3 regions of the Parabacteroides timonensis genome follow, and region 3 is predicted to be linked to each of the others. Evidence: riboswitches for the same ligand, from Rfam matches in the RefSeq annotation. Region 3 holds a riboswitch; each other region holds the start of a gene.
The links. A riboswitch is a leader RNA that binds a small molecule or an ion and turns the genes downstream of it on or off. The one in region 3 is predicted to bind cobalamin.

Region 1: it holds a riboswitch for cobalamin, as region 3 does, so the genes downstream of both, BQ7394_RS01355 (hypothetical protein) here and nrdD (anaerobic ribonucleoside-triphosphate reductase) in region 3, are expected to answer to the same signal.
Region 2: it holds a riboswitch for cobalamin, as region 3 does, so the genes downstream of both, BQ7394_RS01410 (threonine/serine exporter family protein) here and nrdD (anaerobic ribonucleoside-triphosphate reductase) in region 3, are expected to answer to the same signal.

Annotation. Positions count from the first base shown of each region.
Region 1 covers NZ_LT669940.1:131,305-134,593, forward strand. The annotation lists gene BQ7394_RS01350 (acyl-CoA carboxylase subunit beta) at 1-1,293, shown strand, start outside; cobalamin riboswitch at 1,402-1,599, shown strand; gene BQ7394_RS01355 (hypothetical protein) at 1,660-1,872, shown strand; gene BQ7394_RS01360 (putative transporter) at 1,875-3,289, shown strand, end outside.
Region 2 covers NZ_LT669940.1:141,871-145,159, forward strand. The annotation lists gene atpD (F0F1 ATP synthase subunit beta) at 1-183, opposite strand, end outside; gene BQ7394_RS01410 (threonine/serine exporter family protein) at 469-1,806, opposite strand; cobalamin riboswitch at 1,852-2,115, opposite strand; gene BQ7394_RS01415 (RNA polymerase sigma factor) at 2,332-2,904, shown strand; gene BQ7394_RS01420 (FecR family protein) at 2,983-3,289, shown strand, end outside.
Region 3 covers NZ_LT669941.1:1,371,157-1,374,445, forward strand. The annotation lists gene BQ7394_RS13245 (phosphoglycerate kinase) at 1-1,169, shown strand, start outside; cobalamin riboswitch at 1,335-1,544, shown strand; gene nrdD (anaerobic ribonucleoside-triphosphate reductase) at 1,667-3,289, shown strand, end outside.

The DNA.
Region 1 (3,289 bases), on a different contig from region 3:
GGAAAGATAGACGGGCGGCAGGTATTTGTCTATGCCTACGACTTTACGGCTTACGGAGGAACGTTGAGTGCCACGAATGCCGCTAAGATCGTAAAGGTTCAACAACTGGCTTTGAAAAGCGGAGCCCCGGTTATTGCCCTGAACGACTCGGGTGGTGCCCGTATCCAGGAAGGGGTAAGTAGCCTGGCGGGCTATGCTTCCATCTTTTACCAGAACACGATGGCTTCGGGTGTTGTTCCGCAGATATCGGCGATTCTGGGGCCTTGTGCGGGCGGTGCCTGCTATTCTCCTGCATTGACCGATTTTATCTTTATGGTGAAGGAGAAGAGCCATATGTTCATAACCGGTCCGGATGTGGTGAAAGCCGTTACACATGAAGAGGTCGGCAAGGAAGAACTGGGAGGTGCTTATACACATAGCAGCAAGAGTGGTGTGACTCATTTTATGTGCGACACGGAAGAAGAAACGTTGATGAGCATTCGTGAGTTGCTGAGTTTCCTGCCTTCAAATAATATGGAAGATGCGCCGGTGATCTCCTGTACGGATGATATTCGCCGTGAAGAAGAAGCTTTGCAGCAGGTTATTCCCGATGATCCGAATATACCTTATGATATCAAGGACATTATAGAACCGGTGGTCGATAATCATTATTTCTTTGAGGTAATGCCTCATTTTGCTAAAAATGTCGTAGTCGGTTTTGCCCGTTTGGGAGGACGTTCAGTCGGTATAGTAGCCAATCAACCAGCTTTTCTGGCAGGGGTACTGGATATCGACGCATCAGACAAGGCAGCACGTTTTATCCGTTTTTGTGATTGTTTCAATATACCGTTGATCACTTTTGAAGATGTACCCGGATTTTTACCCGGTTGCCAGCAGGAGCATGATGGTATTATCCGGCACGGAGCCAAGATCGTTTATGCTTATTCCGAAGCAACGGTGCCTAAAATCACGCTGATTACCCGTAAGGCTTATGGAGGAGCTTATATCGTGATGTCGAGCAAGCCGACCGGAGCCGATATAAATCTGGCTTATCCGATGGCTGAAATTGCCGTGATGGGAGCCGAAGGGGCTGTCAATATCCTGTACAGGAAAGCGACAGGAGAGGAAAAAGTGCAGGCAATGGCAGAATATGCAGAAAACTTTTCAAATCCGTACCGGGCAGCCGAGCAGGGCTTTATCGATGAGATCATTATGCCCCGGCAGACTCGTTACAAACTCATACAGGCATTGGAAATGGCTAAAAATAAAAGCCAGAGTAACCCGCCGAAAAAACATGGCAATATGCCGTTGTAAAAGAAATTGTTGTTAGAAGTATGAATAGCGAATCTCCTTTTGCCGTGAGGCAGAGGGGGATTTTTTTTGAAATAAAAATATATTGTGATAGTTATTTGTGTTTTATTTTGTAGTTTTGCAGCGAATTGGTTTCGCACTGCCTGTTCGGGTGTGCGAATTAAAAGGGAATCGGGTGTAAATCCCGGACAGTCCCGCTGCTGTGAAGCTCCGTTCAACATTCTGAAAACAACTTATGCCACTGACGATAGTCGGGAAGGCTTCAGGATGGGAGTCAGTCAGAAGACCTGCCGTTCATTAAAGACTTTTTTCCTCGTGGGTTAGGAAGATCGTTCGAAAAAGATATTAATTGTCTAAAATGTGAATTTTATGGAGAAGCTTTGTACGCGTTGTGGCGTGAAGTTTGCCAGCAGTAACGGCGTTTTGCCGGGTAATCAGCATGTATTTACCGGTTTGGACCAGTATCAACGGGTCTTTATCAGAGTTTATTACAAAGATTGCCTGTGTCCTTCCTGTACCTTGTATATAAAGGACAACTTTTATGCATTTGATATTTCTTCCGCTTATTTGAAAAACAAATAATTATGGAGTGGATAAGTGATTTGTTGTGGGGCGAAGGAATAGGGCATTCCATCCTCTTATTATCGCTGGTGATTGCTGTCGGTATCCAGTTGGGAAAGATCAAGGTATTTGGTATCTCTCTGGGAATAACGCTGGTTCTGTTTGTCGGTATTTTACTGGGGCATTTCGGATTTACCATCAATCCCTCTGTTATCCACTTCTTTAAGGAGTTCGGATTGATCCTGTTTGTCTATTCGGTAGGGATGCAGGTAGGACCGGGGTTCTTTTCTTCTTTTAAGAAAGGGGGGATGACCTTGAACGGATTGGCTTGCGGAATTGTCTTTCTCGGCGTTATAACAGCATTAGCTATTCATTTTATAACAGATATTCCTATACCGACGATGGTTGGTATTTTGTCGGGAGCTGTAACGAATACTCCCGGTTTGGGAGCTGCACAGCAGGCATTTACGGATATGACGGGTACATCGGATGAAACGATTGCGTTGGGATATGCCGTTGCTTATCCGTTGGGAGTCGTTGGTATCATCCTTTCCATGTTGTTTGTCCGGTATATTTTTCATATTAGTTTTGAAAAAGAGACAGAACAACTGGAAGCGGAAAATGATGTGCATAACAGTGAAGCTACTCCTATATCGCTCGTTGTGAAAAATCCGGCTCTTTTTGGCCGTAAAGTGATGGAACTTGGCGCCTTTCTTGAACACCGGCAATATGTTATATCCCGTATCTGGCGAAAGAAGAGTAGTAAGGTGGAGATAGTCACCGGCAATACCATTCTGGAAGAGGATGATAAGATATTTGTGATTACGACTGAACATGATGCGGAGACAATAAAAACATTTGTCGGCCAGGAAATAGAAATGGATCGTAAGCAGTGGATTCCTGCAGAAAGTGAATTTGTGAGCCGTCGTATCCTGGTTACCAAACCGGAACTGACAGGTTCCCGTCTGGGGGATTTACAGTTGCGGCGTTTGCACGGTATCAATGTGACGCGTGTGAATCGTGCCGGACTTGAACTGGTGGCTACCCAGGGATTGCAATTGCAGGTGGGTGACCGTGTAACGGTGGTTGGTAGTGAACTGGCCGTCGACAAGGTGAGTATGATATTGGGTAACTCGATGAAGCGCCTGAATGAGCCTAACCTGATCCCTATCTTTATAGGTATTGCTTTAGGTATTATTCTGGGTAGTATCCCATTCACTATTCCGGGTATTCCACAACCGATCAAACTCGGTCTGGCAGGTGGCCCGTTGGTTGTTTCTATCTTGCTGAGCCGGTTCGGATACCGTTATAAATTGGTTACTTATACCACTCAGAGTGCAAATCTGATGTTGAGGGAGATCGGTATAACCATGTTCCTTGCCTGTGTAGGTTTGAGTGCCGGGGATGGATTTGTGGATACGATCGTGAATAAAGGAGG
Region 2 (3,289 bases), on a different contig from region 3:
ACGGACTGTGTTTTCCCCAATATGTTGTTGTACTTCGACAATCAACGCTTTTCCATTGGGGCGGGCTATCTCCATGGCGTCATGGATGCGGGGTAGTACTACTTTTACTTCTTTTTCGTTATCGAAGTGAATATCCACAACCGGCCCGATAACCTGCGAAACATAACCTTTTGTTTCTCCCATACAATTCTAATTAACCTTTTCAATCTGTTTTCAAGGTTGCAATATTACGAAAACAACCCGCCGGAAACCAGAACATATTACTTTTTGGGCTTTTTTGCATTTAGTTAAACTTTAAACTATTTTTGGGTATGTACCTAAATAGACCAATAACTTTTGGATATGGAACAATTTGGATCAACATTCCCGTCGAATGTTGATCCATAACTGATCTTTTTTGGTTTCAATCTAATGTGGGACGGATTTGTTTCTTGTGTTTCTCTTTGTTAAAAAATATACTTATTTATCTTACCATTCAAGAAATTTTCCACGTTGCCGGCGTTTCTCCAACTCTTCCTGCAGATACCGTTTACGATCTTTGGCGATGTATTGGCGGGCAAAGATATTCGGAACGGCAACTCCCAGGGAAATACAAAGAATAATAAGTGCCGAATTGATACCGTTGGCAAAAGCATTAGTCACTTCGCCAATGACCCCATGCATATTGATGAATGCGAGTAAGGAGCGATACATCAGTACTCCCGGAACCATCGGAATGACTGAAGGGATAGTCAGTACGTGGTTAGGCACATGAAACCAGTGGACTGCTTTTACGGCAAGCAGACTGACAACGAAACTACCCATAAACGAACCGATCACGGGACCATAGCCCAGTTCAAAATTGACGAAGTTACGGGTACATACGGCGATAATACCCCCTAGGGCTACTACCCAGAGCAGGCGGCGCTGTATATTGAAGATCATAGAAAATCCCATGGCGGAAATCGCTGCGGCAATAGCATAAACGAAGTACGTGTCGTGAGGAACCATGCTTAATTCGCTGAACTTATGGTCGATCGATATGTCGTTCATTACAAGCAGGCGCATAGCAAAAGCGATACCAAAAGTCATTGCCACTACCATCATGGCAGTATTGGCAGCACGGGTCATTCCGACGAGCAGATGATTATCAAGCATATCATCCACGAAATTGATCAGCGGTACTCCCGGCACAATAAACAGGGCGCAAGCCAGCAACGGCTGATAAGGTGTTTCTGACAATCCCGTAAAAGAAGATGCATAAGCAACGCAGGTGGAAGCGAAAGCGGCAAGTGCGATACTCATATAGACATTTAAGCCGGCCTCGATACAGCGGGCGCGTACCCGGAAACCAATAAACGCACTGATGGAAGCAAACAGGAAAGCGATCCAGTCGCAACCGAATAATTTACAGAAGCCCCCGCAGGCAAATCCTGCTCCGATAGCTACGATGTAGGGAAGATAGTTTCTGGGTTTGCAAGCAATCTTTTCCAGTTCTTCCTCATATTGGTCCAGAGAATAATCGTCTTCGATGGCGTGCCACGAAAGATCGCTGATCTGCGAGATCATGGTCATATTGATACCATGTTTTTCACATTTCTGGAATTTGGAGAATGAGTTTCTTTCGTCACTAACATTTACCATGATCATTGTCCACCGGATATCGAGATGTAATTTCTCTTCCGGTATACCCATAAATGCTGCTACCCGTTTCATGTTCCGTTCAATACGGTTTGTGTCGGCAGCACTTTCCATCAATAATTTGCCAGTACGAAGCAAAAGGTCGAGTTTGCGTCGTAATAACAATACATCCTTGTCTGTCATCATTTTTTCTATATTCTAAAATGTTACACCTATCCTAACCCACGAGGATATGAGCCTGAACGAACGGCAGGTCTTCTGACTGACTCCTATCCTAAAGCCTTCCCGACGAGATAGTTGATAGTTGACAGTTGACAGTTTAATTATTCTTTAATCTGTCAACTGTCCTCTGTCAACTGCTTTGCCAGTGGCGTAAGTAGTATTAGGCTGTTAACGGAGCTTCACAGCAGCGGGACTGTCCGGGATTTACACCCGATTCCCTTTTAATCCGCATTCCCGAATGGGGGTACGGAACCAATTCGGGCGCGAAGGTACTGATTTTTTTTATATCTTCACCCTGAGTTTTGTCTCATTCTGTGTGATAGTTTTCGGTTGAGGGAGGCAAAGCGTATATGCTGCGTAATCGGTGTATCCTGAACCGGAATGAAATAAAGAATAAAAAATAAATGTAATTTGTTGTAATTTCGTATTTTTGAGTGATTTAGGATTATAAATAGGATAGGATCACCCATCAAATCAACCTGAAAAACAATGAATTATATTGAAAAACAAATGATCGATGGTTTGAGAAATGGCTCAGTTGATGACTTTAATTCTTTGTATTCAATCTATGCCGACTCTCTTTACTCATTTTCATTTAAAATGCTAAAGTCAAAAAGTGAAGCGCAGGATATCGTGCAAGATACCTTTTTGAAGATTTGGATAAAACGGGAACAGTTGTCTTCCGAGTTATCTTTTAAAGCCTATCTGTATACCATCGCCAAGAATAAGATTTTGACGATATTCCAACAGAGGATCAAAGAAATATTACTGGAAGATTTACAAATTCCGATAGATGAAGATCAGGCCGATGGTACCGATATCGAACAACACATGATTTGCCAGGATATCAAATATAGAATTTACAGTTCTATGTCCAGGCTTCCGGCCTTACAGGCAAAGATATTAATTATGAGAACAGAAGAGGATCTGTCCACACAAGAAATATCCTCCCGCCTTGATATCCCCCATCAAACAGTTAAGAACAACCTGACAAAAGCAATGAAAAGTGTTCGTGAAGAACTGAAACGGTTGAGAAGTATCCTGGTTATTTTTCATTTTTAATCGGAATATGTTTTGCAACATTGTTTTTTTGCGGTACAAAATTCCCTTTCCAAGATATATACTATATAAAACGATAATATGAAAGATCATAAAGACAACATAACGAATGACATCAGAGATTGGATGAATAATGATGTAGATGCAAAAAAGTTGGATCGCTTAAAATCGCAACTAGGTACAGCCTCTACTGAATCGTTGGATGAAATATTATCTCCGATCTGGGATTCGTATGATAATGACTCGATTAATGAACGGAGATATCATGTGCAGCAGGAATCCCGTCAGAAAGAGAAGGTCAGAAGACTCAATTATAAATATCGGCGTTTACAAATAGCGGCTATACTGATACCGGTTATCATGGTAATGGGTTTTGCTGCACTTTATT
Region 3 (3,289 bases):
GTATTCGTGCCGCTCTTCCTACTCTTAAGAAGATCCTGGCAGACGGTGGCAGTGTAATCATAGGTTCTCACCTGGGTCGTCCGAAAGGCGTTACTGATAAATTTTCACTGAAACATATTTTGGGTCGTGTATCTGAATTACTGGGCGTAGAAGTTCAGTTTGCTAACGACTGTATTGGTGAAGAAGCTGGTGCTAAAGCTGCTGCTCTGCAACCGGGCGAAGCTTTATTGCTGGAAAACCTTCGTTTCTATGCAGAAGAAGAAGGTAAACCCAGAGGTTTGGCTGAAGATGCAACAGACGACGAAAAGAAAGCTGCTAAAAAAGCAGTAAAAGAAAGCCAGAAAGAATTCACTAAGAGATTGGCTTCTTATGCAGACTGCTATGTAAACGATGCATTCGGTACTGCTCACCGTGCTCACGCTTCTACGGCGCTGATCGCTGATTACTTCGATGCTGACCACAAAATGTTCGGTTACCTGATGGAAAAAGAAGTAAAAGCTGTAGAAAAAGTAATGAACGACATCGCTCGTCCGTTTACCGCTATCATGGGTGGTTCTAAAGTTTCTTCTAAAATCGAAATCATCGAAAACCTGCTGAACAAAGTAGATAACCTGATCGTAACAGGTGGTATGACTTATACTTTCACTAAGGCTATGGGCGGCAAGATCGGTAACTCTATCTGCGAAGATGACAAACTGGATCTGGCTCTCGACCTGATGAAGAAAGCAAAAGAAAAAGGTGTAAACCTGGTATTGGCTGTCGACGCTAAGATCGCTGATGCTTTCAGCAACGACGCAAATACTAAATTTGCTAACGTTAACGAAATTCCTGACGGATGGGAAGGTCTTGACATCGGTCCTAAGACTATCGAAATCTACGCTGACGTTATCAAGAAATCTAAGACTATCCTTTGGAACGGTCCTACAGGCGTATTCGAATTCGAAAACTTCACTGACGGTTCTCGTGCAGTAGGTAACGCTATCGTTGAAGCTACTAAGAACGGTGCATTCTCTCTTGTTGGTGGTGGCGACTCTGTTGCTTGCGTTAACAAGTTCGGTATTGCAAGCGAAGTATCTTATGTATCTACAGGTGGTGGTGCTTTGCTGGAAGCTATCGAAGGCAAAGTTCTGCCGGGTATCGCAGCTGTTAAAGGCGAACCGTACAAATAATTTCAGATATTGTTTATAATATCCTAATTAAATATAAAACCCCGGTGAAGTGATTTCACCGGGGTTTCTTGTTTTATAATCACTGCCTCATAATATCCCATCTGGGATGTATTACGGATGAATAACGTAACCATATATGCCTCCTTGCAATATTGAATTAATTCATATCTTTGTTATCGACAATGGTTTCCGAATCACATTTCAGTGAGAAAGATTAAAAGGGAATCCTGTGAAAATCAGGAACTATCCCCGTAGCTGTAAGTTTTGCTCCTGCAAAGGAGAAATGTAGTAACTGTCATATACCACTGGTCTCAAGGCCGGGAAGGTGTTACTACTGAAACAAGTCAGAAGACCTGCCATTTCAATCAGACAGAATCCAGCGCTTTCGGGTGAAAAGCAGTGGTATGAATCCTTATAAGATCCATTTATCACTTTATCTCCGGGAATCATTGCGGAACTGCATGAACAGAAGTATTGTTTAATCTTAAATAAAAAGTATGATCAGCACGGAGATTTTTATTGTCAAGAGAGATGGTAAAAAAGAAGTATTCTCACTTGACAAAATCAAGAATGCGATAGCTAAAGCATTTTTGTCGGTAGGAAGTTTTGCTACCCAGGAAGTAATAACCAATATCCTCAGCCGCATCAGTGTCAGCGAAGGGACAAGTGTGGAAGATATTCAGAACCAGGTGGAAGTTGCCTTGATGGCAGAGCATTATTATGCGGTAGCTAAGTCATATATGCTATACCGGCAGAAACATCTGGAAGATCGGGAAGTAAGGGATAAACTACGCTTTCTATTGGATTATTGCGATGCATCCAATCCGGCTACCGGAAGTAAATATGATGCTAATGCCAATGTGGAGAATAAAAATATCGCGACCCTGATAGGTGAATTACCGAAATCAAACTTTATCCGCCTGAACCGCCGGCTGCTAACAGACCGGCTAAAAGATATGTACGGCAAAGAAGTATCGGACCGTTATCTGGAACTGTTGAATCACCATTTCATTTATAAGAATGATGAAACAAACCTTGCCAACTATTGTGCCAGTATAACAATGTATCCCTGGCTGATAAGCGGTACAGCTTCTGTCGGAGGTAACTCTACCGCCCCAACCAACCTGAAATCTTTCTGTGGCGGTTTCATCAATATGGTATTCATCGTTTCAAGTATGTTGAGCGGTGCGTGTGCGACTCCCGAGTTTCTGATGTATATGAATTATTTTGTCGGATTGGAATATGGAAAGGATTATTACCGACATGCCGACGATGTGGTAGACTTGTCCAGTAAGCAACGAACGATAGACAAAATGATTACAGACTGTTTCGAACAAATAGTCTATTCCATCAACCAGCCTACCGGAGCCAGAAACTTCCAGGCTGTCTTTTGGAACATCGCCTATTATGACAAGTATTATTTCAACAGCCTTTTCGAGAATTTTGTATTCCCTGACGGCAGCAAACCCGATTGGGATTCGTTAAACTGGCTGCAAAAGCGGTTCATGAAATGGTTCAACAAAGAACGTACCCGTAATATTCTGACTTTTCCTGTTGAAACAATGGCACTCCTGTCAAAAGACGGAGATGTACTCGATAAGGAATACGGTGATTTTACAGCCGAGATGTATGCCGAAGGACATTCTTTCTTTACCTACATGAGCGATAATGCCGATTCGTTAAGTAGTTGCTGCCGTTTGCGCAACGAAATACAGGACAACGGTTTCAGTTATACACTGGGAGCCGGAGGTGTATCTACCGGTTCTAAAAGTGTATTGACAATCAACCTGAACCGTTGTATCCAGCATGCCGTGAAGTCCGGTATACTTTATCCGTTCTTCCTGGAAGAAGTGATCGACCTGGTGCATAAAGTCCAGTTGGCCTACAATGAGAACCTGAAACAATTACAGGCCAAAGGTATGTTGCCTCTGTTCGATGCCGGTTATATCAATATGAATCGCCAGTATCTTACAATCGGGGTGAACGGATTGGTTGAAGCCGCCCAGTTTATGGGAATCGAAATCAACGACAATCCCAAATATGAAGCATTTGTACAGGAAATACTCGGCATGGTAGAGAAGTACAACAAAAAGTACCGTAGTAAGGAAGTATTGTTCAAC